One region of the Lysinibacillus sp. FSL R5-0849 genome, then DNA from elsewhere that is predicted to be linked to it. Evidence: riboswitches for the same ligand, from Rfam matches in the RefSeq annotation. Region 1 holds a riboswitch; each other region holds the start of a gene.

Region 1 (10,878 bases):
AGGCATATAGCTCTGCTCGAGCATCAGCTACATCTTTATGGAAAGTTGGACGAGATGAATTAATTAGTTGAATTTTATTTACTACTTTATCAACTGATGTATTAGGCGCAATATATGATGTTAATATTTTTTGCGCGGCTGCACTTACAAAAGTTTTTTGTGCTGCATTTAAGGTATTATACCAATCTCTTGTTTCCATGACATTTTGATAATAATTAACAGCTGTAGATTCTACTGAATATAACTTTTCCTCAATTTGTGCTGCCAGTTTACGGTAAGAAATCCTTGTCTGTTGATGTGCTGACAATGTGGAATAGTTTGTTACATACTGTTTTTCCAGCTCTGTTAGTGCATTGTAGGCCTTAAGTGCTGCCTCCAAATTTACTTGGAAGGTAGAGGTTGTGTAGTTAATATTGTTAATCAATTGTATAACATTTGACACGTTAGAATTGTAGTAAGAAGTGCTGTATATGTATGCCACGCTTGGTTGTCCAGTCACATTAGCAGCAGATGCTGGTGCACTATAAAGGAGCGATGGGACCGCCACTAAAGACAGCAGAGCTAATTTTTTTTTATTTTTCATACTATGAGATGCCTCCTAATTATATTATTCGAAACGGAAATCTATCCAATATATGGGGTTGTATCAATTTTATCATAGCCTGGGATTTTTTTATGCATTTTTTGGCCGAATAGGTAGATTGGTTATGTGTTTTTAGTGAGAGTATATAACTTCAGTACCTATTTAAACGGCATCAAAAAAGAATTGTTTTGTTGTGGGACAAGTACTACCGGATAATAATGGGCTGTAATGACCGAAAATCATCTGACAGAGAGAATATAAAAATGAGCGGTTAGGCCAGTTTATTTTAATTTTTTTATGGTAAATAATAGAAGTTGTTAATAGTTAAAATATGGTTTTTTAGGAGGCGTGCTCTTTTTTATCCTATATCAGTAGATGTCTACAAATTGGATTATTTATCCTTCAAAAGTAATGCTATCTCTCAATTTTTTAGAAAAATAAACGATAATAAGTAAAGGAGTAGTTTTTAAGGAGGAGTAATAATGAGAATCGTGCTAGTAGATGATGAATATTTATCAATAACGAGATTAAAAACCTTGCTTGAAGAAAGTAAGGTTCCAGGGATAGAAGTAGTTGGAGAATACACCGATTCTCTAAAAGCGATGGATGAGATACAGAGTATACAACCAAGTGTTGTATTTTTAGATATAGTCATGCCGGATATGGATGGTTTAGCACTGGGGGAGAAAATTCAAGAATTATTGCCAGATGTAGAGATTGTTTTTACAACAGGGTTCGATCAATATGCTTTAGATGCCTTTAATTTACATGCTGTTGATTATTTATTGAAACCCATACAAATTTCACGTTTAGAAAAGACATTGGATCGTCTTGAACAGATCAATAATAAACACAAAAAAAGTTCAATGAACTCTACAATTATTAATCTATTTGGCGGGCTCCATGTCGTATCGCCAGACGGCCAAACACAAATTTTAAAATGGCGAACATCCAAAGCGAAAGAGTTATTTGCTTACTTACTTAATCACCGTGATGAAATTATATATCGTGATACCATTTTAGAGTTATTTTGGCCAGAGTCTGATAGAGATAAAGCATCGAAACAACTTTATACGGCCATTTATACAATACGTCAAACATTAAAAAACTATGGGCTGGAAGGTGTGCAAATTTCAAGTCCATTGCTCAATTCAGGCTATAAACTTTTGTTGGAACAAACTGTTGTAGATGTAGAACAATGGCTGTCTAGCTTGAAAGCTTTACCTTCACTAGAAAAGTCAACCGTGGATCAGCATGAACAAGTATTCCAAATGTATACTGGTGATTATTTAGGCGATTGTGATTATCTATGGGCAGAAAGTGAGAAAGAGCGTTTAAGGCGACTATGGTTACATCATGCCCATCAGCTTAGTGAATTTTATATAACAAATGAAAACTATTCAGCTGCTATTAAGGTACAGGAAACAGTTCAAGCTCTTTTTGCAGGTGAAGAGGAAAACTATTTCATCCTGATGAAACTTTACGATTTACTGAATAATGTAGCGGCTGTTGAGGAGCAATACTTACTGTTAAAAAAAGCGCTTCAGGAGCATTTGGCGGTGGAACCAAGTGAGGAAATTGAGAATTGGTATAAAAGATGGAAGCAGACCAATGCGCTAACGCACATGAATGTTTAACTATATAGAATAATGATTATAAAAAGGACTCTTGCAGTTTGCAGAGTCCCTAGATTGAAAAAAAAGCCATTGAGAAGTTAACGCAAGCTCGATGATATAGTTGTTCCTAGTTTTCGTCCTAACAGGTTTATGAAACTCATTGATCAAACGTTATATTCATTGATTTGTTTTGTCAGCATCATTGTTTTATTTCAAGCTGAAAGAATTTAATCTTTCCCTTTTTTATACTGGCCTTTATAGGTTGAAATAGCGGTGTTTAAATAATTAATGACATATGAGACTTCGTAGTCAGAGAAATAATTATTAGATAAAAACGTTTCAGCGTATGATACGGCCGAGTCGAAAATGTACCATTCCATATACGTTGTCCAATTGGTATTAGATGATAAACCTGATCCATCCTCTGAAACAGTCACATACATCCCTTTTGCCTGATTAACAAGCGTTTGTAAGCTGTATTTATTACCATAATAATAATTATTATTATACTTATAAGCACTCTTATAAGTCCAAATAGCATTGTTTAAGTTATTGATAGCACTCGTAATATCAGTTTGAGTAGCGTAATAATTATTAACAACTGCTTGAGCAGCTGAAACTGCGGAATCTATAGCGTTCCTCTCAGCTTGCGTTGTCCATGGATTATTATGGTAAACATCTGAGCCCCACGAAACCGTTACATACTGAATTGAATTGATTAAAGATTGAAGAGTAGCTTTATCGCTATTGCCGTAGCCATAGCCATATTTTAAGCCGTACTTTTGAGCAGTTTGATAGACGGATAAAGCATTTCTGTATTGTGTAATAGCATTCTTTACTTGTTCTTGTGAGGCGCTATTGTTGTTTGCTACAGCTTTGGCGCTGGCCACAGCAGAATCAAAAATATTACGATCAACCTGCATTGTCCATTTGTCAGTTGTTAAAATATCGTATCCATTTATAGAAACCTGTACGTAAGGGGGGGATGCTAGTAGCGTAGTTAGCTCTTTTTTATCAATAACAGGTAGGGTAACGGATACGCTTTTATTGTCTACTTGTACTTTACCCACCTGGTGTCCAGAATTTAATGCTACTTTTGTTCCGCCTTTGACAATGATTTGTTCAATTTTGCCCTCGCCGAAAAGGTTGAAGTTTTCCTCTACATTGATCGTTAGCTTTTCCACATTTGCCTTCAACTCAAAAGTAGGAACTTTACCTCCTATATCAATTTTAGAAAGCGCTTGGTCAGAAGATATATTCACCTTCGTACGTGCTACATTGATAGTAGATGATTTCATATCTCTTAGCGTAACATACAGCCAGTCATTCTTCTTTATAATTAGTGGTTTTAGTGTAATCGTATCGCTCACAGAAACGTCATCAAGTGTAATAGCTTTTTTTACTCTGTTTGTAATGATTAGCTGACCATCAATCGTAATGTCTTGTATGTTTACATAATCTGCGTTCACAGTAACATCACCAGAAACATGAGCGTCACCCCCATCAAAATATACTGATTTTTTACTCGTACCAGCTTTATTTAATGTTAATGATGTCACATCAATAATTTGCTTGTTTTTTACGACAATGGTGGCCGATGCATTCGTTAATGCTGTTTTGTTTGAATGATCAAAAAGGGGCTTTAAATCATTGTGGATTCTAAATGTACCGTTTGTTGTAATGACCGTATCATTTGTAATGTTTTTAATCGTTACGGCATTGCCGACCACTTTTTTTGTTGCTGCAACTTGAAACTGTGCTTCATATAAGCTTGATTGATTTAGGGAAGAAGAGGCTTGTGCAGTAGCCACTGGTAATACTAGTGTCGCTGTCATAGCCGTGGCTATTAATGTTGATAGCGCTTTATTTGTCATGCAAGTCACTCCAATCATTTTATCTAATAGATAATATAGCATATTTTACTATAATTTAGTATTTTAAGTGTATGTTTTACTAATTGTTGCAACTTGAATGAGTCATAAGTACTTTGAAATATATAAGAAAAATCTATTAATATGCCTGTATTTTTATCTATAATTATGTAAATTTCTACTTTATTCGCTAAATATTTTATTGAGATACGACCTTCCATCCATTATGATTATTTATAAAAGTGGGGGTGTTTGTGATGAAGAAATCAAGAGGAATTGCATTGAAACTATCTTCCCTAATAATAGGATTGTTTCTAGTATTATTTTTATCCTATACAGTGACAACGGGGATGATTATAAAAAAGCAAAGTGTTAAAGATGCAGAGTATGGAACATTGCAAACGGCTGAATCATCAGCGGCTATTATGAGCGAGCGCTTTAAAAAAGCCAATACAACATTACAAACAACGAAACGGATCGTTGAAAGTATGGAGAAGAATAAGACGCTATCTACCAAAGGTGTTTTAGACATCATGGAAAATAATTTAGCCAATAATGATGATTTATTAGGGGTAGGAGCTATCTTTGAACAGAATTCTCTTATTGTAAACCCAAATGATGAGGCTACATTGGTAGATTCCAAAAAACGTTTTGGACCATACTTAAGTAAAAATGGTAATGAAATAACGACCACTCTTATTGAAGGTGTAGATGATAAAAATGTATCCCAATGGTACTGGGTGCCAAAAGAAGAGGGACGGACCGTTTTAACGGAGCCCTATGACTATAGTGTAAACGGTCAAACCGTACTAATGACCACAATTTCTGTACCATTAGTCAATGCTTCAGGGAAGTTTTTTGGTGTATTGACGGCGGATGTATCGATTGATTATTTAAATGAGCTGACAAAGTCTGTTGCTCCGGAAGGCGGCTATGCGGCAATTATTACAAATAACGGTGTACTAACAGCTAACAGCTTCGGTAAAGAGCTGGATGGGCAAAATATGCAAGACGACCCTGCTTGGACAAGCATAAGTAAGACAATGGAAAACGGCGAGCTAACAAGTATGTACATAGAGTCTAATGAACTAAAGGATCAAGCTTATAATGTGTTTGCTCCAATGATTTTAGAGGACATTGACGAAACTTGGACCGTTCAAATCGTATTAGCTGAATCAAAAATTTTAGAAACATATAACCATGTATTTATATATACGATTATAGCATCCATTATAATGGTAGCCTTGATGACTGCTGCAAGTGTACTATTTATTTACAAACAGTTAAAGCCGCTCAAGTTTTTACGTGCTTCAATTGAAACAGCAGCAGCAGGTGATTTAACACAAAAGGTAGAGGATAAATATATTAAACTAGATGAAATTGGGGCAGTCGCATTGGCCTATAATAATATGTTGGATAAAACTAATAGTGCTATTAAAGCGGTGTTAAACTCCACGACTCTATTGAACCAATCTTCTAACCAGGTACATGAGGCGTTTAATGAAATCGTGTCCTCTAGTCAAGAGGTATCAGTAGCCATTAATGAAATTGCACAGGGTGCATCGAAGCAATCAGAGGATACTGAAGAAACGAACTATCGTATGATGGATTTATCGGATCAAATAGACGCTATTACTGCGCTTTCGAATGAAATGGACGATTTATCCAACAAGACAAATGTGACAACAGAAAAAGGCATGCAAGAGGTTCTAAGTTTACATGAACATAATATAGAGACGAATGAGATGAACAGCCGTATTCAGCAGCAAATGGAATCGCTAGCTTCTAATATTGCCAATATTAATCAAATTATTGCCTCCATTCAAAGCATTACGGAGCAAACTAATCTATTAGCTTTAAATGCAAGTATTGAGGCTGCACGAGCTGGTGAGCATGGAAAAGGTTTTGCTGTCGTGGCGGAAGAAGTAAGAAAGTTGGCAGAGCAATCAAAAACTGAAACAGAAATTATTAAAAGCACGGTAGAAAGTATTTTAGAAAATTCTCAGCAAACAGTTGCAGTCATTGCATCAAATGCAGACTTAATGCAATCTCAAAATGAGTCCGTACAAAGCACGCAATTGGCCTTTAAAGATAATAGTGATTTGTCACGTGCAATTGCAACTTCTATTAGTGAACTAATGACACAGTTGTCTACTATGTTAGAGCATAAAAATCAAGCGATTATGTCCATTCAAAGTATATCGGCTATATCAGAGGAAACAGCGGCCTCTGCTGAGCAAGTAAGTGCCTCTGCAATGGACCAACAAGCAGAATTGCAAAAAGTGGCAGAGTCTATGCAAAATATGAATGATATCTCTAATGAACTGCAAGAGGTAGTTAATCTATTTAAGCTTGCGTAAAGAAAAAGGCTACCTAAAATCTAAAGGTAGCTCAGACTGTTGATAAAAGGAATCGAGAAGTTCATGCTCGATTCCTTTTTCATTTTTACTTCATGAAAAATAATTCTTTGCTGCCTAATCATACATGGCCCTAAATGAATGAGTTTTGGTAATTCTTACATTGTGTACATTGTTCTCGTTCATTGATTTGATTTTTTGAATCTTTTCAACCATAGGAACAAGGCGCGCCCCGTCCGTAGTGGAAATCAACGGTTTTAATTATGAAAGTAAGTGTCATTGACCAAGTGCATGATCGACACTACTATTAAAAGGGAGGGGGGACATCAATATGGTGTATCTTGGAATGATTTTCTTTCAAATTGTCGCACCTATTTTAGTATTACTTGTACTAGGTGCTATTCTACAAAAGAAATTTCGCTTTAATTTAAAAGCATTATCACAGCTTATTACATATTGTTTTATGCCAGCCGCTGTATTTATTAATTTATATGAGACGAATATAAAGCTGTCTGTTCTAGGAGAAGTCGGATTGTTTGTTGTACTTTTTATCGGTAGTCAAATGCTGCTTAGTCACTTTTTAGCGAAAGGGCTTGGCCTCGCCAAAACTGAGGCGGCTGTTTTTAAAAATAGTGTAGTACTCATTAACTCTGGGAACTATGGGATTCCGGTAGCTCAAATGATTTTTGCCACTCAACCTATTGGTGTAGCCATCCAGGTTATACTCGTTATCTTTCAAAACATGACAACGTATACGTATGGTTTATATAATTTAATTTCCTCTACTAAATCGGGCATGACGATTTTTAAGGACTTTATAAAAATGCCTATTATTCACGCTTTAATAATCGGTGTGGCCATGAATTATTTTGATATTGGCATTCCGCAGTTTATTAAAATACCAATAGACCATGTAGCAGATGGTTTTATTGCCGTTGCATTAATCACGCTAGGCGCCCAATTGTCTCAGATGGAGATCAAAACGATGTTTAATAAAACAGTATTCGTCAGCTGCTTCACGCGATTATTTATCGGACCAGCCGTGGCTTTAGTCATTATCTATGCGCTGGGTTTAGATGGGGTTGTGGCACAATCATTATTTATAGCAAGTGCTTTTCCCACATCCCGCAACAGTTCAAGTCTAGCATTAGAGTATGATGTAGAGTCGTCAACAGCTGCACAAACCGTTTTATTCTCAACCATTGTGAGTTGTATAACGGTCACGATTGTGATTTATATTGCGGATGTATTGTTTACCTAATAGAAAATATTTAAATGATAACTTCCATCTCTTAGCAATATCTGCTACACTAGCATCAAACTGAATAGTATTAACTAGGGGGGTCTGATGAGTCAGGCTGAGAGGGAAACGCATAGAGGTTTCTTGACCCTTTGGACCTGATCTGGCTCATACCAGCGTGGGAAAGTTAAGAAGCTATTGCCTATTACGTGCAATCAATAGACCCTTTACATTCATGGCCGGATCCAATTATTATTTTGGATTCGGCCTTTATTTATTTTATTTGATTGTTGGGTGAGCTAGATTCGGTCCTTGCCTAAAATATATTTAAGGGAGAGAAGTAGCTCATGTCAGCAATTAGTGAAAAGAACATTACGATTATGTCTAACTTTGAAGGAAGTAAAAAGGTTTATGTGGAAGGATCTCGTCCAGATATATTAGTACCAATGCGTGAAATTGCATTAAGTCCGACGACTGGTAGCTTTGGAGATGAAGAAAATGCCCCGATTCGAGTGTATGATACGAGTGGACCATATACAGATCCTTCCTTTCGTGTGGATATTACAAAAGGCTTACCTGCTTTAAGAAGTCCTTGGATACAAGAGCGAGGGGATGTTGAGGAATACGGAGGACGTACGATTAAACCTGAGGATAATGGTTTTCGTCGTGCTGATGATCCACGTATCCATGAAAATGTCTTTCCGGAATTGGTGAGAAAGCCTTTACGTGCAAAGAAGGGTAGAAATGTCACACAGCTTCATTATGCTAGAAAGGGAATTATTACACCTGAGATGGAATTTGTAGCGATACGCGAAAATATGGACCCAGATTTCGTACGTTCAGAGATTGCAGCAGGCCGAGCTATTATGCCTTCCAATATTAATCATCCAGAGGCAGAGCCAATGATTATCGGTCGTAATTTCCATGTGAAAATTAATGCGAACATTGGAAATTCAGCCGTATCATCCTCGATTGCAGAGGAGGTCGAAAAAATGACATGGGCTACACGCTGGGGCGCTGATAATATTATGGATCTATCAACTGGCAAGCATATTCATACAACGAGAGAATGGATTATTCGAAATGCTGCAGTACCCGTTGGGACAGTACCAATTTATCAGGCATTAGAAAAAGTGAATGGTGTGGCTGAGGATTTAACGTGGGAGGTGTACCGTGATACGCTTATTGAACAAGCGGAGCAAGGGGTAGATTATTTCACTATTCATGCAGGTGTCCTTTTACGTTATGTCCCTCTTACCGCAAACCGTGTAACGGGTATTGTGTCTCGGGGTGGGTCCATTATGGCGCAGTGGTGCTTATACCATCATCAAGAGAACTTCCTCTATACTCATTTTGAGGAAATATGCGAAATTATGAAAGCTTATGATGTAGCCTTCTCATTAGGAGATGGCTTACGCCCAGGGTCAATCGCGGATGCTAACGATGAAGCACAATTCGCGGAGCTGGAAACATTAGGCGAATTAACGCAAATCGCATGGAAGCATGATGTTCAAGTAATGGTGGAAGGGCCAGGTCATGTTCCAATGCATTTGATTAAAGAAAATATGGACAAGCAATTAGAGGTTTGTAAGGAAGCTCCCTTCTATACATTAGGTCCATTGACAACAGATATTGCGCCAGGTTATGACCATATTACATCTGCTATTGGAGCGGCGATGATTGGTTGGTTTGGAACTGCTATGCTCTGCTACGTGACACCGAAGGAACATTTAGGTTTACCTAATAGGGAGGATGTTCGAGTAGGGGTTATTACTTATAAAATTGCTGCACATGCTGCAGATTTAGCAAAGGGTCACCCAGGTGCACAGCAACGGGATGATGCACTGTCAAAAGCGCGTTTTGAGTTCCGCTGGCGCGATCAATTTAACCTTTCTCTTGATCCAGAGCGTGCAGTAGAATATCATGATGAAACATTGCCAGCAGAAGGAGCCAAAACGGCTCATTTTTGTTCAATGTGCGGGCCTAAATTTTGTAGCATGAGAATTTCCCAGGATATTCGTAATTATGCTAAAGAAAAGGATTTAAATACAACAGAAGCCATCCATGAAGGTATGAGGGAAAAGTCAGCGGAGTTTAAAAAGGCAGGTAGTCAAATCTATCAATAATAATAGTGCGAGGCTTGTGTTTATTTACTAGACACAAGCCTTTTTTTTATGTTGGTTTCACAACTTAATAGGGGAGATGAATATATGCATTTGCAAATAGAAGTGAACGCTTGAACCTAGACGAATACAAAAAAGCTCCACGTGAATTATACATTCACATGGAGTAAAAGTTGGATTTGGATATCAATAATAAGTGGAATATTAAACGTTTGTTGGTTGTTTTACGTATGGATTTGTAAGATCCATACCTTCTAATGAAAGACCCATTGCTTTTGCAACACCTTCACCATATGCTGGATCAGCTAAATAGCAGTGAAGAATGTGACGGCGTTTGATGAATTCCTCAACAGAAGCCATATCATTAGCCGTATTTTCAAATAGACGTTGTTGTTCTTTCGCAGTCATTAGGCGGAAAAGTTTACCTGGTTGCTCGAAGTAATTACTATCGTCTTCACGGAAATCATGAATTCCTGCATGACCATCGATGTGTAACTCAGGCTCTTTATGGTCTAAATTATGTTCCCATTCACCATAGCTATTTGGTTCATAGCCTAGTGTTGATCCAAGGTTGCCGTCAAAACGCATAGAGCCATCTCGGTGGAAAGTACGGAATGGACATTTTGGTGCGTTAACAGGAAGCATATAGTGGTTTACACCTAAACGGTAGCGTTGTGCATCCGCATAGGCAAAGATACGACCTTGTAACATTTTATCTGGTGAGAAGCTAATACCAGGGACGATGTTAGATGGTGCAAAGGCAGCTTGTTCCACTTCTGCAAAGTAGTTGTCCGGGTTTTTATTTAACTCAAACTCACCTACAGGAATTAATGGGAAATCTTTTTTATACCATACTTTTGTTAAATCGAATGGGTTGTATGGTAGCTCACGAGCTTGCTCCTCTGTCATAACCTGAATATACATTTTCCATTTAGGGAAATCGCCTTTTTCGATGGCTTCATATAAATCACGTTGTGAAGATTCACGGTCTTGACCGATTACCTCAGTTGCTTCATCACCTGTTAAATTTTTAATGCCTTGTTCTGTACGGAAGTGGAATTTAACCCAAACACGCTCATTATCAGCAT
Region 2 (10,878 bases), 1.4 Mb from region 1:
GTCTTAATTCAACACGTCTAATTTTACCAGATGCAGTTTTGGGTAACTCAGTAACAAATTCAATAGCACGTGGGTATTTATAAGGTGCCGTTAATGATTTGACATGATTTTGAAGGCATTGAATAAGCTCTTGATTACCATTAGCACCATTATGAAGGATAATGAATGCTTTAACGATGTTCCCGCGAACTTTATCGGGACTTGCAATGACAGCAACCTCTTTCACAGTCGGATGCTTCATCAGCGCATCCTCTACTTCAAAAGGTCCAATTGTGTAACCTGAGGAAATAATAACATCATCTCCGCGGCCTTCAAACCAAAAATAGCCGTCCGCATCTTTATAAGCTCGATCCCCTGTTATATACCAATCACCACGGAATTGTAAATTAGTACGTTCAGGATCATTTAAATATTTTTTAAAAAGTGCAGGTGTTTCTCGATGAACAGCAATATCACCTACTTCTCCTATAGCAACTGGCTCGCCAAAATCGTCTATAATGTCAACCGTATTGCCTGGCGTAGGTTTACCCATCGAACCAACTCTTGCGTCCATACCAACCATAGTCCCTACAAGAAGTGTATTCTCAGTCTGACCATAACCATCTCGCACTTGTAGATGGAAAGTGTCTGAGAATTTTTTAATGACATCACTGTTCAATGGCTCACCTGCTGAAACAGCTTGTCGAATTGAACTGATGTCATACTCCTGTAAATTTTCAAGTGCTGCCATAAAACGATATTCTGTCGGTGTGCAACATAAGACATTCATCTTAAATTTTTCAAGCAATGCTAAATATGTTGCTGCATCAAACTTTCCTTTATAAACAAATGCAGTGGCACCGCTGCCTAAAATCGCGAGAAACGGACTCCAAATCCATTTTTGCCATCCTGGTGCTGAAGTTGCCCATACAATATCATTTTCTTGTACTCCTAGCCAGTGTGGGGCTGTTGTCCGTAAATGTGCATAGCCCCAGCTATGAGTATGCACAGCAGCTTTCGGGTTACCTGTTGTGCCACTTGTGTAAGCTAAAAAGGCATGGTCTGTACTTTTTGTTGGTGTAGAACTTATGTAAGTTGTTGGTTGCTTTCGCATTTTGTCTACTAACGGCTGCCATGGTTCATGTGCATTACCGATAACAAATTGCTGTATATTTTGTAAATTCCCTACTTGATCAAATTGCTCAATATAAGGCTCAAAGGCTACAACAGCTTTAGCATCAGCATGATGAATACGATACTCAATATCTTTTGTTCTTAGCATTTCAGAGCTTGGAATGATTATTAAACCCGCTTTTAATGCAGCAATATAGACAATGTATGCTTCTACTGAGCGTGGTACCATCACTAAAATGACATCACCTTTAGTTAATCCACTTTTTGTAAAGACATGTGCCGCCTGATTCGCTCTTTCAAGTAAATGTGCGTAGGTGATAAATTGTACATCAGAATGCTCATGATAAATAATCAATGCATTTTTAGTTGAATCCTTTGCATATTTTTCAAATTCATCTGTTATGTTATACCATTCTGGTGCTACTAATTCTTGTCTATTCATGGCAAATGCCCCCTTTTGTTAAGACACATTATACTCCTTTTCTAGTATTTTCAATGGTTTACACTTGATTTAAGTAAAGTCATGACAACTATCATGCTTAGCTATATGGCATCAGTCACGTTTTGTCGATAGGAAAACTTGCTATTGAATACATATGAAAAGTATGGTACATTTTGGTCAACTATAAGCAAGATTGCAGGGGGACTCATAAAGAGTTGAGAAGGTAAAACCTGACCCTTTGAACCTGTTAGTTAATACTGACGTAGGGAGCAATGAACATCGTTTTTTCAGATGAAAGGCTCTTTTTCGTGCATTTTTACGTAAAAAGGGCCTTTTTTGCATGCTTACGTCCACCAATAAAGGAGGACTAAAATGATTTTTCAAACAATTCGTCAACAACAACCGCTTATTCACTGTATAACTAATTATGTCGTGGCTAATTTCCAAGCCAATGGTCTATTGGCATTAGGTGCCTCTCCTGTCATGGCTGATGATAGCCATGAGGTGGAGGAAATGGTCGCCATTGCAGACGCTCTTTTAATCAATATTGGTACACTAAATGACCGAACAAAAGAATCAATGCTGTTAGCAGGAAAAAAAGCAAATACCCTTGCCATTCCTGTTATATTAGATCCGGTTGGCGCAGGTGCCACAGTTTATCGCAAGGAAACCGTACACCTATTACTTTCAGCTATACAATTTGCAGTCATACGCTGTAACAAGGGTGAGCTTGCGGCATTAGCCAATGTAGAATGGCAACAAAAAGGTGTTGATAGTGGTGAGGGATTTATTGCCATAGAGACTGAGGCTACACTATTGGCTCAACGCTACAACTGTATAGTCATTGTTACAGGCAAACATGATTTTATGACAGACGGTGTGCAGAGCCAATGGATTACAGGTGGAAATTCACAAATGACTGAAGTAACGGGTACAGGCTGTTTACTTAGCGCTATATGTGGAGCAGCCTTCTCTTCAGGAGATGATCCGTATAGCCAATTAGCGGAAACACTGACATACTATAAAAAAGCAGCTGAGTTAGCATCCGCATTTACAGAGGATATCGGGGATATTCAAATTGCTTTGCTTAATGCCTTACATCGTCTTTCAAAGGAGGGTGAGGCATCATGCATATTGTAACGACAATTGCAGGCTCGGATAGTGGCGGTGGCGCTGGCATTCAGGCTGATTTAAAAACATTTCAGGAATTAGGGGTTTTTGGCACCTCCGTTATTACAGCATTAACTGCTCAAAACACAATTGGTGTAACAGGGGTTTTCCCAATTGACGTTGACTTTGTTGAAAAACAATTTCATGCATTACTTGAAGATTTTTCGATTGCTGCGATTAAAACAGGGATGCTTTATTCCTCGGAAATTATTCAAGGTATTGCACACATTATTGACGATTTAAAAATCCCACTAATTGTTGATCCCGTTATGATTGCAAAAGGTGGAGAAAGCTTACTGCAGCAAGAGGCTATCGAGGCCATGCGCATGTCTTTACTTCCTCTTGCTACAATTGTGACACCAAATATACCAGAAGCAGAGGCACTTACGGGAAGAAAAATAAATCATTTCTCGGATATGGAGGAAATTGCTCAATGCTTTTTCCAACTAGGTGTTCAATGTGTCATCATTAAAGGTGGGCATCTACCCAATTCGTTATATGCAATTGATTATGTATTTATAAAAAATGACAAATCATTTTCCATGCAGTCTCCTCGTATTTCGACGGAAAACACACATGGTACAGGTTGTACATTTTCAGCAGCTATCACGGCTTTCCTTGGTCAAGGTTTGTCCATTGAAAAAGCTATTATCGAAGCTAAAAAATTTATACAATTAGCCATTATGCACGATTTAGACATTGGTAATGGTCATGGGCCCACAAATCATTTTGCTTATCAGTTGCATAAAGGTGCCTGCGAGGTGAAATTACTTGAAACGTGAAGATTTACAGCTTTATTTTATTATGGGTACAAGCAATGTTTCCCAACAGGAACCTTTAGCTGTACTCGAACAAGGGCTGCGGGCTGGCATTACTATGTTTCAATTACGTGAAAAGGGTCCTAATGCATTAACAGGATTAGCTTATGAGCAATTTGCCCGCCAATGCCAAAAACGATGTCAACATTACCGTGTGCCGTTTATCATTAACGATGATGTGGATCTAGCAGTTCGACTTGGTGCAGATGGTGTTCATATTGGCCAAGATGATGAACAGATTGCCATTGCACGTAAAAAAATGGCAAACCGGCTCCTTGGCGTTTCTGTACATTCACAGGAAGAGCTACAAACGGCTATTGACCATCATGCGGACTATGTAGGAATTGGACCTATTTTTGCCACAACATCTAAAAGTGATGCACAACCACCATGTGGCACAATTTTTTTACAGCAAGCTTCCAAATTGCAGCCTAACTTTCCCATTGTAGCCATAGGTGGAATAAATTGGACAAACGCTAATGTTGTTTTGCAAGCTGGTGCTGACGGAGTTGCTGTTATTTCTGCTATCTGTGACAGTAAGGATATTGAACAAACAGTATCCATGTTTAAGTCTTTATCTCGCATAAAAAAATGATTGATAAACAAACTAAAACCAGTGCCTTTTACGGTCACTGGTTTTGAGTTTATAAATGCTTAGTTAGCATTTATTAGTTGTTGTTGTTTGGCATACCTTTTAATTGAGATTCTGCCATTTGTACAAGACGTTTAGTGATTTCACCACCAACGGAACCGTTAGCACGAGCTGAAGCGTCAGCCCCTAATTGAACACCAAATTCTTGTGCAATTTCGTATTTCATTTGATCAAGTGCTTGTTGTACACCAGGTACTGCAAGCTGGTTTGAACTGCGGTTGTTGTTTGAAGCCATGTTTCTCACCTCCTTGTGAATATAGAATGTGCGTTATTAGATTTTTAATACAAAAAAAATAAAGGTAAAATGTACCTCTATTGGCATTCGGCGAACTATACAAAAAAGCCGTCTCAAATAAGCTATTTGAGACGGCTTTTGAAATTTTGATTTATAAAAGATCAGCAAACTTATCTTGCTTTTGCTCTTCTTCTTTCTTAGGGAAAATATAGACCTCACGATTTTTGACCGCGCGTGCTATCAGTTCATCAAAATCAGAAAAGCTTTCGTAATGCTCAACCTTTTCGAGCTTAGGCTTTGTTTTAGGACTAGCAGGCGTAAAGATTGTACAGCAGTCCTCAAAAGGCTGAATAGATGTTTCATATGTGCCGATTTGTTCAGCTAACTCAATGATTTCTAATTTATCTGATGAAATTAACGGTCGTAAAATAGGTGTATTCGTTACTGCATTTATTGCTGTTAAGCTTTCAAGTGTTTGACTTGCTACTTGTCCAAGACTTTCTCCTGTGACAATCGCAAGAGCACCGATTTCTTCTCGCACTTGATCTGCAACTTTTAACATCATACGCCGAGTTGTTGTCATTGATACATTAGAAGGTACTTTTTCTTTAATCAGAACTTGTATTTCAGTAAAAGGAATAACATGTAATCGTATATTAGCTCCAAATTTCGTTAACTCATTTGCAAGCACTTTTACTTTTTCCAATGAATTTTCGCTTGTATAGGGCGGACTAAAAAAGTGAATGGCTTCTAAACGGACTCCGCGTTTCATCATTAAATAACCTGCAACTGGACTATCAATACCACCTGAAAGCATTAACAATGACTTCCCGTTTGATCCTACAGGCATTCCGCCTGCACCTGGAATGACTTGTGCCATCATATAGGTTGCATCATGGCGGACTTCTACACGTAACTCAATATCAGGTCGCTTCACTTTAACAGATAAATTATTAAATTGAGGTAAAACATATCCACCAATCTCCCGTTGAATCGCGTGTGATTCTAATGGGAAGGTTTTATCGGTACGTTTCACTTCCACTTTAAATGTATATGGCTTTTCTTTAAATGTCTCCATTATCGTAATCGCCAGTTTTTTCATACTTTCCATATCTTTTTCACATGCTGCAACCGGACTAAATGATTGAATACCAAAAATTTTAGGCAAACCTGTTACTAGTGTTTGCATTTGTTCTTCATTCTCTATCGCAATAAACATTCGATCACGTTCTGTACGAATATGGAGATGTCCTAAATCAGCAAATGCATGACGGATATTTTCACGTAAACGGCGGATAAAATCCATCTTGTTGCGACCTTTTGTAGAAAGTTCGCCATATCTAATTAAAATTTCTTTCCAAATCATTACTTTATTTCTCCTTTAAGCTCTAGCATTACTTCTGCTAATACTTGTTTAAACTTTTCAATATCTTCGACCGTGTTATGTGCACCAAAACTAATACGGATAACACCTTTTTTATAATGCTCATCTAGATGCAATGCTTCAACAACATGACTTGTTTTAGTTTGCTTCGAAGAACAAGCACTGGATGTAGATACAATAACGCCTCGTTTTTGCATCGCATTAATGATGACTTCTCCTTTTAAATCGCGAACACTGAAAGATATAATATGTGACGCTCCCTGCGGAGTCGATAAAATATGAATAGCTTCTCCATATTCGTGTAACTGTGCAAGTATTTCATCATGCCATTGACGATAATTTTTTGCATGGTCATTCATGGTTTCAACCGCCATCCGAGCTGCCTTAGATAAAGCGACAGCTTGTGGAACAGCAACAGTCCCACTACGCAATCCAAATTCTTGGCCGCCACCAAGTGCATATGGCTGCCATCTTATCGCTTTACGGAATGCTAATACACCAGAGCCTTTAAAGCCATGAATTTTATGACCTGAGATTGAAATACAATCCGGTCCCTCTTCACCCTTAAAGGATACAGCCAATTTTCCAAAGCTTTGTACAGCATCCACATGTAAGGCTGCCCGACTCATTTCATGGATTAATTTAGCAGCTTCCTCTATCGGTTGAATCGCACCCATTTCATTGTTTACATGCATCATACTTACTAAAATTGTATCTTTTCGTATTTTTGCACGAAGTTCATCCAACGAAATAACACCACGCTGATCAACATTTAAATATTCCACTTCAAAGCCCTCTTTTGAGAGCTGTTTAACAGTCTCTAAAACTGAAGGATGTTCTATTTCAGTCGTTAAAATATGCTTTCCTATATGTGTATTGCTACGTGCTATTCCAAAAATCGCCGCATTATTCGATTCCGTACCACCTGAAGTAAATAGCACATTTTTTGCTTCTGTTTGCAAAATATCTGCTACTTGCTCACGTGCACGCATTAATAAATCATTTGCTTCAACACCCATCGCATGGATAGATGCAGGATTGGCATAATACTGCTCATTCACAACCATAAACGCCTGTAGAACTTCTTTTAATGGTTTTGTTGTGGCACTATTATCCAAATAAATTGTCTCGTTCATTATATTTTCACACACTTTCAAAACGTTGATGTAACGGTTTTTATCATAACGCAATCTGTGGAGATTGACCACTAACTTTAACGATAATTCATATTTTAATCATTAGAAAGGATCGCTCTTACAATTTTTTTAACATCGTAATAAATTCCGTTGGCGTACTAAATTCAAGCTCTTTCACAAATCCTAATTTTTCATAAAGGAATATCGCTCGCTTATTGAATTGGGCAACTGTTAAACGAAGTGGCGTAGCGTATTCTTGCTGGATATTCTTGATGATGAATGAAAAGAATTTTGTACCAAAACCTTTTCCTGTTAGCGTTGGCTTCATGCCAATACCAATATCTATATACTCTTCTGAATAAGCGTTAAAATCATGTCCTTTTGGCACTTGGGCAGCTGACCCCGTGCAATAAAAACCGATTAACTCCTCTTGTTCATTCATAATGGCGAAGTAAGGATTGTCAAGAAATTCCCGCAAGGATTCCTCGGATAATTCATTATTATAAAAATCATAGGGCTCTTCGTATTGCCAACATATAATTTCCTGAGCATACTTTTCGTTCATATTTCGAATTAATAGTTCCACTCGTATCACATCCTTTACAAAATTTAAAAAGAAAGCTGTCTAAAAAGTAATTGCTATACTTTTTAGACAGCACAAATGTAGTTTTAATTTTTTGCCATAGACTGTTCTGCAACCATTTCTTGGATGCGCTTTAATGCACCTGGCTCCATTTCTTCCACTGCTGTCCCTGCTTCCTCTAATGCTTTGGAATAACGGAATTGATGGAATGCTTCCTCAGCCTCTTTTAAACGTGCATTTAATGTCGGATTAGATGCACGATGACGATTGCCATACTGAATAATGCGTTCAATAAGCATTACATTCTCTATTAATTCATGAGCTTTTGCTTTAACATCCTCTACACAAAGTGTCGCAGCATTTAAATTATTATGAACCGTTCCCATATTAAGCGGAACTTCCTGCAGACTTTGCATAACTACATATATATGCTCTGCCGCTTCATCAAGTCGTGCGTCCATCTCCTCTGGGACTCCTGGAATATTCGCCTTATTTAGGAGACGATCTGTATCTTGTAATATTTTCTTTAAGTTTTCGACTTGAGCACGGGCCTTATTTTCATCAATACGAAGTTTCTTCATTGTATTAGACAGATGACCTTGCTCTTCATGGATTCGTTCAAGCTCTTCACTTATTTCTATTAATTCCTCTTGCAAGCTTGAATACGCAGACTTTTCTTCTTTGACACGCATGGATAATAAATCATAACGACGTTGCAGTGCTTCCAATTGCTTTAATGCAGCTTTTGGAATTTCAGCATCCTTTTCGTTTAAGTGATAGCTTTGTTGTACATAGGTTGCCTCATCACTCACTGATTTTGTAGACGTTATAACGTTTGTGATTGAGCTTAATAAACGATCACAATTTTGATCCACATAATTTTTGGCAATAACCTCTTTTTCCAGTAAATCATAAAAATGATCGATTTCTTCATTTATTTCTGTTACACGAGGTTTAACAACCATTAAATTTAGCTCTGCTAGGTCATTTTTTAACGAAGTAAATTCTTTTTCATATTTATTTAATGCTTCCGCTAATTCTAAATGCTGCAGATAGTAAGATTGGTCTTCCATTTCCCGTTGACCATTACGCAATTCCTGAACTGCTCCTGGGAGCTTAACTTGTAATTCCGTCAAAATCGTTGGGACATCATTTATATATTCGAATGTCTGCTGTGATTCCTGATTTAGGCTAATTACAATTTCCCTTGCTTGCAAGTAATTACCTTCATTCGTCAGAACATCAAATTTTTCAAACTTCTCAACAAATTCCTCTAGCTTTTTCTCCAGTGCAGGTAATGCTACACCGAAGGAATGCTGGTGTGCTAGCAATGTTTTTCTCGCAGAACGGTAATATTCCTTTAACTGTTCAATTTCAATTCTATTTTTTTCTTCGCTGCCAATTAATTCATTTAATTCTTCTAAAATTTTATCTTTATCTTGGTCACATTTTTCGATATAGTCTTCGATTTCACGTTCAATTAATGTCGCTTTTTTAAAACGAAGTCGATTAATTTGATCTTCTGCATCAAATAAAAGTGAATCGATTTTAGTCATATGTACATCGATGACTTCATCCCAAATATTGCGCCATCGTTCAAACATTTCTTCCGTTTCACCGTTCATGTTCAAAGATTTTACTTTTGAAATTTCTTCATTTATAGGTTTATGTTGTATTTGTAATTTTTCATTTTCAAGTTTTGCAATAATTGCAACATGTTTTCTTCGCATCATAAATCCTACTATGGCTAAAATTAATAGTAGGATTATCGGAATGATGATATACTCCATCGTAAGCCTCCTATTCTACAATAAACGAATTGGCTAGTTGTATTTATTATATACTATGTTTTCGCCTTTTGTACTAAAATTTAAGTGATTTTCAGAAAACTGTATTTTTGCTATTGTAAAATATTAAAATAGCGGTCTATAGATCTAAAGGAGTGGTACATTTTGAAACGTGATGGGCATATACATAGTCCTTATTGTCCACATGGCAGTTCGGACACGTTCATTCAATATATTGAAAAAGCAATTTCTCATAATTTCACAGATATAACGTTTACAGAACACGCCCCATTACCAGACGGTTTTATTGATCCTACACCACAGCAAGATAGTGGGATGAAAGCCGGGTATCTTATGCCATATATTGAAGAATTACAATGCCTGCAAAAACAATATGCGAAAGATATTCACATTCGTATTGGGTTAGAAGTGGATTATATCAAAGGATTTGAACAAGAAACTCGTCATTTTCTTGATACATATGGACATTTTTTAGATGATGCCATCTTGTCAGTTCATTTTTTACAGTGGCAGGACACCTTTGAATGTATCGACTACTCTCCCGAATGCTTTATTGATTTCTCTAAGAAAGTTGGCTCTGTTGAACAGGTATATCATTTATATTATGATACAGTCCTACAATCTATAAAGGCAGATCTTGGTCCCTATAAACCAAAACGGATTGGACACCCATCACTTATTCATAAATTTCAGCTAGCACATCATGAGAAAATAAATGACGACACTCGAATTCACCAGGTTTTAGACATTATGAAGCAAGATGGCTATGAATTAGATGTAAATAGTGCTGGTTTAAGTAAGCCATTTTGTCAGGAGCCCTATCCACCATTTGCCTTTATCAATTATTGTCATGCTATTGAATTACCTTATGTATTTGGTTCAGATGCCCATAGCGTGGCTGATTTACATCAACATTATAATGTTATATTACCGATCTAAATAACTTTTAAACGAGGTGCATATATGTTTACACTAATTAATTATGAAGGATCTATTGCTGACCAATATCTTACACTATCTAAGCAATTAGATGCACTACTAACTGGCGAAACAGATCAGATTGCAAATTTAAGCAATGCTTCTGCCATTCTTAATCAATTTTTAACAAATATTAACTGGGTTGGCTTCTATCTCTTACAAGATGATGAGCTTGTACTTGGACCATTCCAAGGTCTGCCTGCCTGTGTTAGAATTCCGGTTGGCCGTGGAGTTTGTGGAACTGCAGTGGCAACAAAAGAAACGATTGTTGTCAAAGATGTACACGATTTCCCAGGACATATCGCCTGCGATGCTGCCTCCCAATCTGAAATTGTCATACCCTTAATGAAGCAAGGTGAGATTATTGGTGTACTTGATATCGATAGTCCTACTGTAAATCGCTTCTCTCAGGATGATCAAGATGGCTTAGAGCAATTTGTTCAAACATTACTGCTTCACATATAAGGTGTTAAAAAATTGCCCTGAAATGCATTGTCATTTCAGGGCAATTTATTTTATAGTACCATTTACATTAACGCCATCCATCTTATTGGTTTGT
Region 3 (10,878 bases), 890 kb from region 1:
TTATTTTGCCTATCCAGGTGTTCATCTCACTCAAAAAGAAGGAACAAATGCACAGCTTGTGAAATTAAATACGATTTTACAGCAACAGGCAGAGCTAGCCGGAGCTGTTTATGTAAATGTGTATGACAGCTTTGGATTAAATGCTACTAACTACTTACCAAACTATGCAGATGTTCATCCAAATATGGAAGGTTATCGCGAAATGGCCAATGCATTTTTAAAGGCATATAGTGGTAGTGATGCCTTAAATATTGCTTCATCACAATTACCGCAACCGAATCCTCTGTCATTTGAGGAAATTTTAAAAGAGCGAGCTTCCACACAGCCTAAACAACAAAAGGTGACATCCTCCCAGTCTGTTCAAAACGTACGTTCCATTCAGGGATTTCACGGCTATACAGCTTTTATGGGGAAGTTGGAAAAGAGATAAATAATGTTGAGTAAAGGCATCTTAGAGGATGCTTTTTTTTGTGTGTACTAAATTCCCCAAACAAAGGAAAAAACAATCCATTACAAGCCATGATAAAATAGTAAAAGGACAGGAGGTACAGGAATGAAAATATTTCATACAGCAGATTGGCATTTAGGAAAGCTCGTTCAAGGCGTCTATATGACAGAGGATCAACAATATATCTTACAACAATTTATACAAGCTATCGATGAAGAAAAGCCAGATGTAATTATTATAGCAGGTGATCTATACGATCGTTCCATGCCCCCTATTGAGGCAGTGAATTTACTAAATGATATATTAGCAAAAATAGTTTTAGAGAAGAAGATTCCTGTTTTAGCTGTTGCAGGGAATCATGACAGTGCAGGCAGATTAAACTTTGGTAGTCGTTTGATGCGTGATAGTGGTTTATATATTAAGGGGCAGTTTACGAAAGATCATGCACCCATTATTATCAATGATTCACATGGAGAGGTGCATTTTCATCTTGTACCATTTGCAGAGCCTACCACTATTCGCAGTATTTTTGAAGAGGAGGCCATTCGTTCTCACCATGATGCGATGCAGAAAATTATTGAACATATAACAGCAGGTATGGATACAAATAAACGCAATATATTTGTTGGACATGCCTTTGTGACCAAATACGGTGAGGAAGAAGCTAATACTAGTGACTCAGAGCGTCCGCTTTCTATTGGGGGTTCAGATTGCGTGAATGCTGCTTTATTTAAACCATTTCATTATACAGCACTCGGACATTTACATAAGGCACATTTTGTCTTAAATGAAACAATTCGCTATGCTGGTTCACCATTAAAATACTCATTGTCTGAGCATCTACATGAAAAAGGCTTTTTAATCGTCGATCTAGATGAGCAAGGAAATAGTACTGTAACTAAAAGAAAGTTCATGCCAAGACGAGATTTACGTGTAGTGGAAGGACAGTTGGAGGATTTATTAATGCTTCCACGAAGTGATGATTATGTATTTGTTCGATTGACGGATGCTACGTCCGTGTCTTCGCCAATGGAACGTATTCGTACCGTTTTTCCACATGCCATGCATGTTGAACGTAAGATTTTACGACAAGAGAAACCAAGCGAGCTTCAAGTAGTAGAAGCAGAAAAGCTTGAAGATATCGATCTATTCCGCTCTTTCTTTACAGATATAATTGGGATACAACCAGATGAAGATACCGAGCGTCTGTTTACGGAAATGCTACAGGAATTATTAGATAAGGAGCGAGAAATAGTAAAATGAAGCCATTAAAGTTAACGATTACGGCATTCGGTCCTTATAAAAATACGGAAATAATTGATTTTGAACAGTTAGGGGAACATCGTTTGTTCGCTATCTCTGGCAAAACCGGTGCAGGGAAAACGACGATTTTTGATGCGATTTGTTATGCACTTTATGGGTCAGGCAGTGGTGAGGATCGTCAGGATACGGCTTTACTGCGAAGTGGCTTTGCTGATGATGATGTATATACAGCAGTAGAACTTATTTTTGAAATGCATGGAAGGGTCTATCAGATTTTACGTCAGCCTGGACATATAAAGGAAAAAAATAAAACAGCTACTGGTAAAAAGGTGGAGTTAGCGGAAGTAAAAGAGGGAAAGCTCGATTATAACATTGTTGAAAAGCAGCAAACACTTGAAGTCGATAAAAAGATTCAGGATATTATTGGTCTGACAAAGGATCAATTTAGCCAAATTGTGATGCTACCTCAAGGTGAATTCCGCAAATTATTAACGTCGGATTCTACAAACAAAGAGGTCATATTACGAAAAATCTTCAAAACAGATCGCTTTGGTGTTATGACAAAACTGCTTGATGCGAAACGAAAAGAGGCAGAAAGTGATCTTGAACGTGCCAAGCAATTAAAAGAACATCTACTTGGTCAAATTGTTGGTGCACTTCCACATCGTTCCTCTCCTTTGTTCACACAAATTGCTGATAATACGGAAAATATGTTTCAGCTAAAGCAAGCACTGGAAGAGGAGCTTACCTATTATAGAAAATGTTTTGAAGATGAACAGCGCCAGTATGAGGAAGCCTATAATCATCATCAAAAAGAACAGGAGTTTTACCGTTTAGCTAAAACGCTTAATGAACAATTTGAGGAGCAGTTCAAACGTCAAAAAAGACTAGAACTGCTATTAAATGAGCAAGACAACTTCCTTGCAAAGGAACGGGAGATAGCCTTAGCAGAACAAGCGGAGCGTTTACTACTACTGGAGCAACAATGTTTGGATTTACGAGCCGAACAAAATTTAAAAGAACAAGCCTATCAGCAAGCTAACAGTAGTCAACTACAAACCAAGGAGCTGTTACAAAGAGCTCAAGAAAAATATGAAGCGGAAGAGGCAAAAGAGTCAGAACGTCAACAGCTTTTGCAGCAGGAAATGCAGCTCCAAGCATTGCTTCCTAAGTTCGAGGCTTATGACAGCAATGTACAGCAACTTCAAATTGCTAAGCAATATGTAGAAACGGCTAAACAAGGGGCAGCGGATAACCTAGTGCTAATCGATAAAGAAAGCGCGCAATTAGAGGAGCTTTCACAATCAATTGAGCACTATGAAAAACAATTGGAACCGTATGAAGGTTACTTAGAACAACTACCAAAACTGCGGGAGCAAGTAGCTTTGCTCATGAAGGTGGAGAAATATACAAAAACGGTAGAGATAGCGAAACAAGATGTTATCGCTACTCAAACTCATTATCAGGACAGTAGACTGGAGCTTCAACAATTAGAGCAACGCTGGCTGACAAGCCAAGCAAGCATTTTAGCTCAGCAGCTTAAAGAAGGGCAACCTTGTCCGGTTTGTGGGAGTACGACTCATCAACAAACACATAATGAGCAATTGGAAATTGTTGAGCTTGCTCAGGTGGAAACGTTAAGGAGAAAAGCTTCTTCAGACGAGCGTTTGTATTTGGAAAAAGAGGCATTTTTAACATCCGCACAACAGCTTCAGCAAGAGGCACTGACACAAATAGAAGCATACGCGATGAAGCAACAGGATCAAGCACAAATAATAGCTTCCTTAGAAAAAATGGAACAAGAGATTACTAGCTTAAAGATTATCAATCAACAGTTAGCTCAAACAAGGATTAACCAGAAGGAACAGCGTTTAGCAATAGAGCATTTGCAACATAAACAAGTCAAACTTGAGGAATATTTAACTGAGCAGATGAAGGGCTGGACAAGACTGCAGGCAATTGTAGAAGAACAGCATAAGCAAATGCCAACAACTATGCCAACCTTAAAGCAATTAAAACAAACACTTACCGATGTTAGTAAACAGAAAATGGATTTACAAAAATTATGGCAGGAAAGCCAGCATGATTTACATGCCGCGAAGGAAGCTGCCAGTAATGCTAAACTAGCTGTGGAAATCGCCAAACAGAATTTTGAAGAATTAAAGCTCAAAATGAATGACAAGCGTGAGCAGTTTTCAATAAGCATGCAGGAAGCAGGCTTTGTGTACTATGAAGACTATGCAACTGCGAAAAGAAGTGCCACTCAATTAGAGGAACTTCGAAAGGCATGCAATGACTACAGGTTACATGTTCATACGTTACAAATTCAAATTTCAGAAGGAGAAAAACATCTACAAGGGAAAGAGGAGCAAGATTTAGCCCTGATGGAGGCAACTGTGGAAAATCTCAGAATCGCCTATGAGGATGCCTTTAAACAACTTCAACAAATAGATGGATTTGCGAAATCATGTCTAAGCTTCATCAACAAAGTAGAAGAAACAGAGAGAGAGCTTCGTTTACTTGAGAGTGAGGCAGGTCGAGTGAAGGAGCTGTATGGCTTATTAAATGGGCAAAATTCGAAAAAACTGTCCTTTGAACGATATATTCAAATTAATTATTTAGATCAAATTACAGAGGCAGCCAATATTCGTCTTTATCATTTATCTAACGGTCAATTTGAACTTAGACGTTCAGACAGGCTTGAAAAGCATGCCAAGCAAAGTGGACTTGGGCTTGATGTATATGATGCTTACACAGATCAATTACGAGATGTTAAAACGTTATCTGGTGGTGAAAAGTTCAATGCATCATTAAGCCTTGCTCTAGGAATGGCAGATGTTATTCAAAGCTTCCAAGGCAATATTCATATTGAAACCATGTTTATTGATGAGGGCTTTGGCTCGCTCGATGAAGAATCATTAAATAAAGCAATAGACACATTAATCGATTTACAAGATTCTGGACGAATGATTGGTGTCATCTCTCATGTGCCTGAATTAAAATCAGCGATGCCAGCCGTTTTACATGTCGAAAAAACATTGAATGGACATAGTCAAACACATTTTGAAATAAAATAAAGGAAGGTGTATTTCCGGTTTAAGGAAATACGCCCTCCTTTTATTTTTTTCGAGAACTGACTGTAGAAGTTGTCCCTTTTTTTGCTGCCAGCCCTTTTTTTACGATTGGTATAACAATAGGCGCTAATTTAACAGCGGTTTTCACTACTTTTGATACTTTCATCAAAAACACAGCTCCTTTTTAATTACTTCTACCTGTTTATTTTAAAAATGAAACATTAGCGGATAACTCGAACGGCTTGAATAATATTCCATATAACAATTCCGAGCGAGACAATTCCGTAAATGGCGAACGAAATGAACCAAATGATCATGACTGTACTATTACTTGAAGTGGGGTCTAAACTAAATGTAGAAAAGACAAAGACAATGAAAAATAAGATCCCAAATACGAAAGGAATTAGATGGGACACTAATGCGCGAATAGAATGTCTTTTGATGTCAGCATCTTTCGTAACGAAGTAAACAATTAATGGTACGATGAAAGGAGCAAAGAAAATACTGAGATAACTAAAAGCAGATAATATTTTTTGGTTCTCCATAGTTGTACCTCCTTTTTTAATATTTACGCATGGAAAACAGTAAAGTTTCAAAAATTAAGTATGGAAGAGGTTGTAATCATTCCGTGCTTTGCGTACAATGAAAGTGTTCAAATTAAATTCAGATGTAACGACCACAAGGGGAGCTGATGATGTCAGCTGAGACTGGGCACGTAATGCCTTGACTCTTTGAACCTGTAAGCTAACACTTGCGTAGGGATGTGGATAGAAACCGACACTTGTACGATGTGAGGCTCTGTCCTGACATCGTTTTTTCATTCTTAAGAATAAAAAGGTGTCAGAGCGAATCAAATCAGCGCATTTCTATTCCTGCTCTTGTATCCTACATCGGAACAAAGGAGAGAATATGTATGGACAAAAAAAGACTATTAATGCTAGTGGAGATTGCAATATTTGCAGCGATTGGCCTCGTGCTCGATCAGGTCTCCTTTAAAGTATGGGCACAAGGTGGCTCTGTTAGTCTTGTTATGGTACCAATTATGTTAATTGCATTTCGCTGGGGTCTAGTAGCTGGCCTAACAACAGGCTTGCTTGTAGGTGTTATGCAAACCATGTTTGGAGCTTATATTGTACACTGGCTTCAAGGTTTATTAGATTACGGTGTTGCTTTCACAGTTGTAGGGTTAGCGGCCATTGTACGCAGACCTTTACTGGAAGCAGCAAATCAACTAAACAAAACAAAAATGGCGCTTTATATTATTGTAGGTACTGTATTTGCAGGCTTCTTGAGATATGCAGCGCACACTACTGCTGGCGCGGTATTTTTTGCAGAGTATGCCGGCGATCAAAATGCGTGGATCTACTCGATTATTTATAATGGTACCTATATGCTGCCCGCAACAGTATTAACAGCTATTGTGGGAGCGTTATTATTCACAGCGGCTCCACAACTAATGCAACGTAAAGCATAATGCCAACCCCTTCATATTGGTGAAGGGTTTTTTATGTAGTCGTAAGAGAATAGAGCTCTTAGCACTTTGCCAAGAAGGCAGGCATACAATATTTAAAGCGTTTAGCGTTATACGCGTAAAAAGTTATGTTATATTAAAGAGTAGATATTAGATGAAAGGGACGTTATACATGATTGTAAAAACGCAAGAAGAAATTGAAGCTTTTAAAAAAATTGGACGCATTTGTGCAGAGATTCGTGAAGCGATGAAGGCTGCTACAAAACCAGGTGTCACAACACTTGAACTAGATGAAATTGCTGGTCGAATGTTTGCTGAGGCAGGTGCCATTTCAGGACCAAAAGGAGAATATGACTTCCCAGGATATACTTGTATAAGTGTCAACGAGGAAGTAGCGCATGGTATCCCAGGTAAACGTGTTATTCAGGAGGGAGATATCGTCAATATCGATGTTTCAGGCTCTTTAGATGGCTACTTTGCCGACACGGGCATTTCATTTGTAGTTGGTGAAGGCTATGAAGACAAAGAAAAACTATGTCGTGTTGCCAAAGATGCTTTTGATCGTGCTATGACAAAGGTAAAGGCGGGCTCTAAATTAAATCAAATCGGTAAAGCTGTAGAGCGCGAAGCGAATGCTAATGGCTTAACAGTTATTATGAATTTAACAGGCCATGGTTTAGGTCGTTCTTTACATGATGAACCAGATCACATTTTAAATTATTACGATGCATGGGATTCTACGATTATGAAAGAAGGCATGGTTCTTGCAGTTGAGCCATTTATCTCAGCAAAAGCAGAGCATATTGTAGAAGCTGGTGATGGTTGGACATTCATTACACCTGATAAGTCTCTTGTTGCTCAAATTGAACATTCAGTAATTGTTACAAAAGATAAACCAATTATCCTTACTTCATTAGACGAAGAATAGGATTACAAAAAAATCCTGCACACCAAATTATTTTTGGTAGGCAGGATTTTTTTTAATGAATAAAATACCAACTAAGAGTACACCACATAAAAATAATGCAGCTGTTGTTACGAGTAGCTCATCAAAACCATTATGTAAAGCGATTCCTATATAAGCCCATATAAAAACACTTGGATACATGATATCAAAGTGATGAAAGCGGATATGTAGCGCAATGGCTCCACCTAATGTCAGTAAAATAACTGCCCAAAGAGGAGTGCTCAGACCAAAACCGTTCCAACCATAAGCTGTTAACGTAAAGCTAATATTTGTGATAAAAATAAATGTCATCCATGCAAAATAAATGGTGAAAGGAATACGACCCGACAGTGATTTGTCATGAAGTGGATACGTATTGTACAGCATAAATAAATACAAGACTAAGAGTAAGGTAATGCCGAGAGAAACAATAAATAATTCATGATGCCATACATATATCGTTAATGCTTGTAAAATATTTATGCAACTAAAGAGCGCAGACTGTTTCATAGATGTCTTTTTGATGTTCATCACTAACCAATAACCGATTAATAAATAAATGACAATCCAAATTATATGACTTCCATCAACAGGTGCAAATACCACCGAAAAACGATTAGAAATTTCTAAAAAAGATTGACCGTTAAGTTTCATGAAAAAGGATGAAAAGGTTAGGATGAGTGAGACAATATAAGAAATTGTCATCAATAAAAACCGAGGCATGCTTTCCTCTCCCTTCGTGTTAGATTGTATAGGGAAAAGACAAATAAGTATAGTACCGTCACTCAATTTATTATAACGGAAATTTCCATCAATGTATCGTGTTGTTTTGCTAATACTATCTACAATTTACCATCTCAATAGGCATCCATTTATTTCTTTAGTACAATAAGAATATATCCAGATTAAAGGAGTGAAGCTTTATGACGCAAAACATAAAAAATTTAGACCTATCTATTGAACTAGATAAAAAGATGTATAAAAAGAAATTACAAGTACTCCAATATGAAATGTTAAATGCCCAACAATTTTTATTAAAGAATAAAATAGGTTTAATTTTAGTGTTTGAAGGTATGGATGCAGCTGGTAAAGGAGGAGCGATAAAACGTTTAATTGAACGTGTTGATCCACGTGGCTATGTCGTCCATCCAATTTCAGCTCCACAGCCACATGAATTACGCTATAACTATTTACAGCGGTTCTGGAGAAAGCTACCTCAGCACGGGCAAATCGCTGTCTTCGATCGTTCATGGTATGGTCGTGTATTAGTAGAACGAATTGAAGGATTCGCGACGAAGGACGAATGGTCTCGTGCCTATGAGGAAATTAATAATTTTGAAAAGATTTTAACTGCGGGAGACTACATAATTATTAAGTTCTGGCTTCATGTTTCAGATGAAGAGCAATTAAAACGTTTTAAGGAACGAGAACAAAATCCATACAAGTCTTGGAAGCTGACAGACGAAGATTGGCGTAATCGAGAAAAGTCACCGCAATATGTGGAGGCTGCCAATGAAATGTTTGAAAAGACCGATAAGAAAAATGCTCCGTGGGTTTTAGTAGCTGGAAACGATAAAAAATATGCGCGTGTGCAGGTGCTACAAGAAACGCTTGCACATATTGAACGAGAGGCATTGAAACGTGGACTTCATTTAACTAATGTATTAGACAAGGCGCATTTAGAGGATGCTGAGTCATCTAGCCTGGACGTGTTAAATGAGAAAAAGAAGTAAAAGATAAAATATGAATGATGGTGCTATGACATGAAGACATGAGCTGTTTTAGTTGTAGCAGCATCTTTTTTTACATACAATAAGGTAAAACTAGGGGTACCCCCCCGTAATTTCCGATGCTTGAGAAGGTAGTATAAATTTTTATCGATATTGATTGGAAGGCTAGTGTGGAGAAATGGTGCTTAAAATTTGGAATTTATTAAGAAAAAAGGGTGGGAATGTGGTAACAATAAAGGGGGAAAAATGCTACATCCGCACATTCCAAGAAAATGATGCACGAAGTTTAACAGGTCTCGTAAGCCGCAATAAATACTTTTGGTCAACATATGAGCCTTTACAAAGACCTGAATACTATACAATCGACGCGCAATATAAAAAAATTCAAGAAAGTTTATATTTAATGGATTCAAAGCGAGAATTTACTTTTGGTATTTATGAGCATGGTACTAATAATCTAATAGGACATATTGCACTATATGCTGTAAAACGATTACCCTATTCAAGTGCATTTGTGGGATATGCTATGGATGAAATTTACGTAGGTAAGGGAATTGTCACTGAGGCAGTGAACATGGTAGTCCGGTTTGCATTCGATCAAATTGGGCTACATCGTGTCGAGGCATATGTATCAACCCAAAATAATCCCTCTATGCGTGTCTTAGAGAAGGCGGGCTTTCAACAAGAAGGTCTTTTAAGAAAGCTTTTATATATAAATGGTCAATGGGTCGATCATTATATGTATGCCCGTTTAGAGGATGAATAAATAAACAAGTGCCTTTCTATTCGATGGAAAGGCACTTGTTTATTGATTTGCTATAAATCAAGTTAGAATAACTATTGATGGTTACCGTTTTCAATTAAATCTAGATGACCTGTATTTGGGTCAATAATTAAACCATGTACAGGAACGTCTTTTACCATTAATGGGTGATTTCGAATCGTGTCGACACTTTTCTTAACACTTGTCGCTACATCACCAAAACCACGTAAAAATTCTTTTAAATCAAAACCAGAATACTCCAGCATTTTGATGGTTTCTGGGTTAATACCTCTTTTAACCATTTCACTTAACATAGCATCAGGATCAACTGCGCTCATACCACAGTCATAATGTCCAACTACGTAAACTTCATCTGCTTGTAGGCCATAAACAGCAACTAATAAACTACGCATTACAGCACCGAAAGGATGGCTTACTAAAGCACCGGCACTTTTCACAATTTTTACATCGCCATTACGGAGATTCATCGCTTTTGGTAAAAGCTCTACAAGACGAGTATCCATACAAGATAAAACAACAATACGTTTATCAGGATATTTTGTAGTGATGAATGGTTCATATTTTTTCTCTTGTACAAACTCTTTGTTAAACTCTAAAATATCATGTAACATTGTCATGAAAATTGCTCCCTTCCTTACAAAAAATATTTTAGAGCAAAACTTTAATTATGCAAACAATAAAGACTTTATTCAGACAATTTTTACAATAAAGAAGCAAACTTCATACACTTTAACAGATGAAAAACGTTGAATCTATAAAAAAACAGCTACCTTTACAGTAGCTGTTTTTTACATTAAAATTTTTCGCTTGGCTTTGGATCTACAGTTACTGAAGACTTGCTATCTAAACCAACTTGTAGGTAGTGGATGAAGAATCCAGTTGAAATTAATAAAACTGCTGAAAATCCAAGAACAGTTGTAATGAACATTTTTAGAGCTCCTCTCTACTTAGATGATCTACTAATTACCCTAAACTAATTATACAATAGGATACTAGGAAAATCTAAGGATAATTTATGACATCCATAACATACTAGCCTAGAATACTATTAGTAAGAATGGATTATTTAGAATGCCCAATTTCCATCACGGAATATTGGGTCTTTTTGATTATCATGGGTAATGCCATCGATATTCATTTTATTGGAGCCAATCATAAAGTC

Evidence for each region. Region 1 has a riboswitch for thiamine pyrophosphate ahead of thiC (phosphomethylpyrimidine synthase ThiC). Riboswitches for the same ligand answer to the same signal wherever they lie in the genome.
Region 2: linked by a shared signal. The riboswitch ahead of thiM (hydroxyethylthiazole kinase) and the one ahead of thiC (phosphomethylpyrimidine synthase ThiC) in region 1 are both predicted to bind thiamine pyrophosphate.
Region 3: linked by a shared signal. The riboswitch ahead of thiT (energy-coupled thiamine transporter ThiT) and the one ahead of thiC (phosphomethylpyrimidine synthase ThiC) in region 1 are both predicted to bind thiamine pyrophosphate.

Annotation. Positions count from the first base shown of each region.
Region 1 covers NZ_CP152004.1:231,731-242,608, forward strand. Annotated here, with positions in the region: gene MKY80_RS01100 (hypothetical protein) at 1-583, opposite strand, end outside; gene MKY80_RS01105 (response regulator) at 1,066-2,220, shown strand; gene MKY80_RS01110 (S-layer protein) at 2,427-4,073, opposite strand; gene MKY80_RS01115 (methyl-accepting chemotaxis protein) at 4,328-6,430, shown strand; gene MKY80_RS01120 (AEC family transporter) at 6,759-7,688, shown strand; TPP riboswitch at 7,755-7,869, shown strand; gene thiC (phosphomethylpyrimidine synthase ThiC) at 8,015-9,793, shown strand; gene MKY80_RS01130 (catalase) at 9,995-10,878, opposite strand, start outside.
Region 2 covers NZ_CP152004.1:3,495,711-3,506,588, forward strand. Annotated here, with positions in the region: gene MKY80_RS17180 (acyl--CoA ligase) at 1-1,555, opposite strand, end outside; TPP riboswitch at 1,743-1,841, shown strand; gene thiM (hydroxyethylthiazole kinase) at 1,928-2,695, shown strand; gene thiD (bifunctional hydroxymethylpyrimidine kinase/phosphomethylpyrimidine kinase) at 2,683-3,507, shown strand; gene thiE (thiamine phosphate synthase) at 3,497-4,138, shown strand; gene MKY80_RS17200 (alpha/beta-type small acid-soluble spore protein) at 4,212-4,430, opposite strand; gene thiI (tRNA uracil 4-sulfurtransferase ThiI) at 4,582-5,796, opposite strand; gene MKY80_RS17210 (cysteine desulfurase family protein) at 5,796-6,950, opposite strand; gene MKY80_RS17215 (GNAT family N-acetyltransferase) at 7,069-7,536, opposite strand; gene ezrA (septation ring formation regulator EzrA) at 7,620-9,323, opposite strand; gene hisJ (histidinol-phosphatase HisJ) at 9,486-10,280, shown strand; gene MKY80_RS17230 (GAF domain-containing protein) at 10,305-10,784, shown strand; gene MKY80_RS17235 (sensor domain-containing diguanylate cyclase) at 10,867-10,878, opposite strand, start outside.
Region 3 covers NZ_CP152004.1:4,007,424-4,018,301, reverse strand. Annotated here, with positions in the region: gene MKY80_RS19950 (SGNH/GDSL hydrolase family protein) at 1-430, shown strand, start outside; gene MKY80_RS19945 (exonuclease SbcCD subunit D) at 554-1,711, shown strand; gene MKY80_RS19940 (SMC family ATPase) at 1,708-4,788, shown strand; gene MKY80_RS19935 (hypothetical protein) at 4,829-4,954, opposite strand; gene MKY80_RS19930 (DUF4870 domain-containing protein) at 5,007-5,330, opposite strand; TPP riboswitch at 5,457-5,564, shown strand; gene thiT (energy-coupled thiamine transporter ThiT) at 5,699-6,259, shown strand; gene map (type I methionyl aminopeptidase) at 6,429-7,184, shown strand; gene MKY80_RS19915 (hypothetical protein) at 7,212-7,925, opposite strand; gene MKY80_RS19910 (polyphosphate kinase) at 8,126-8,935, shown strand; gene MKY80_RS19905 (GNAT family protein) at 9,111-9,698, shown strand; gene MKY80_RS19900 (carbonic anhydrase) at 9,770-10,333, opposite strand; gene MKY80_RS19895 (hypothetical protein) at 10,510-10,644, opposite strand; gene MKY80_RS19890 (aminopeptidase) at 10,783-10,878, opposite strand, start outside.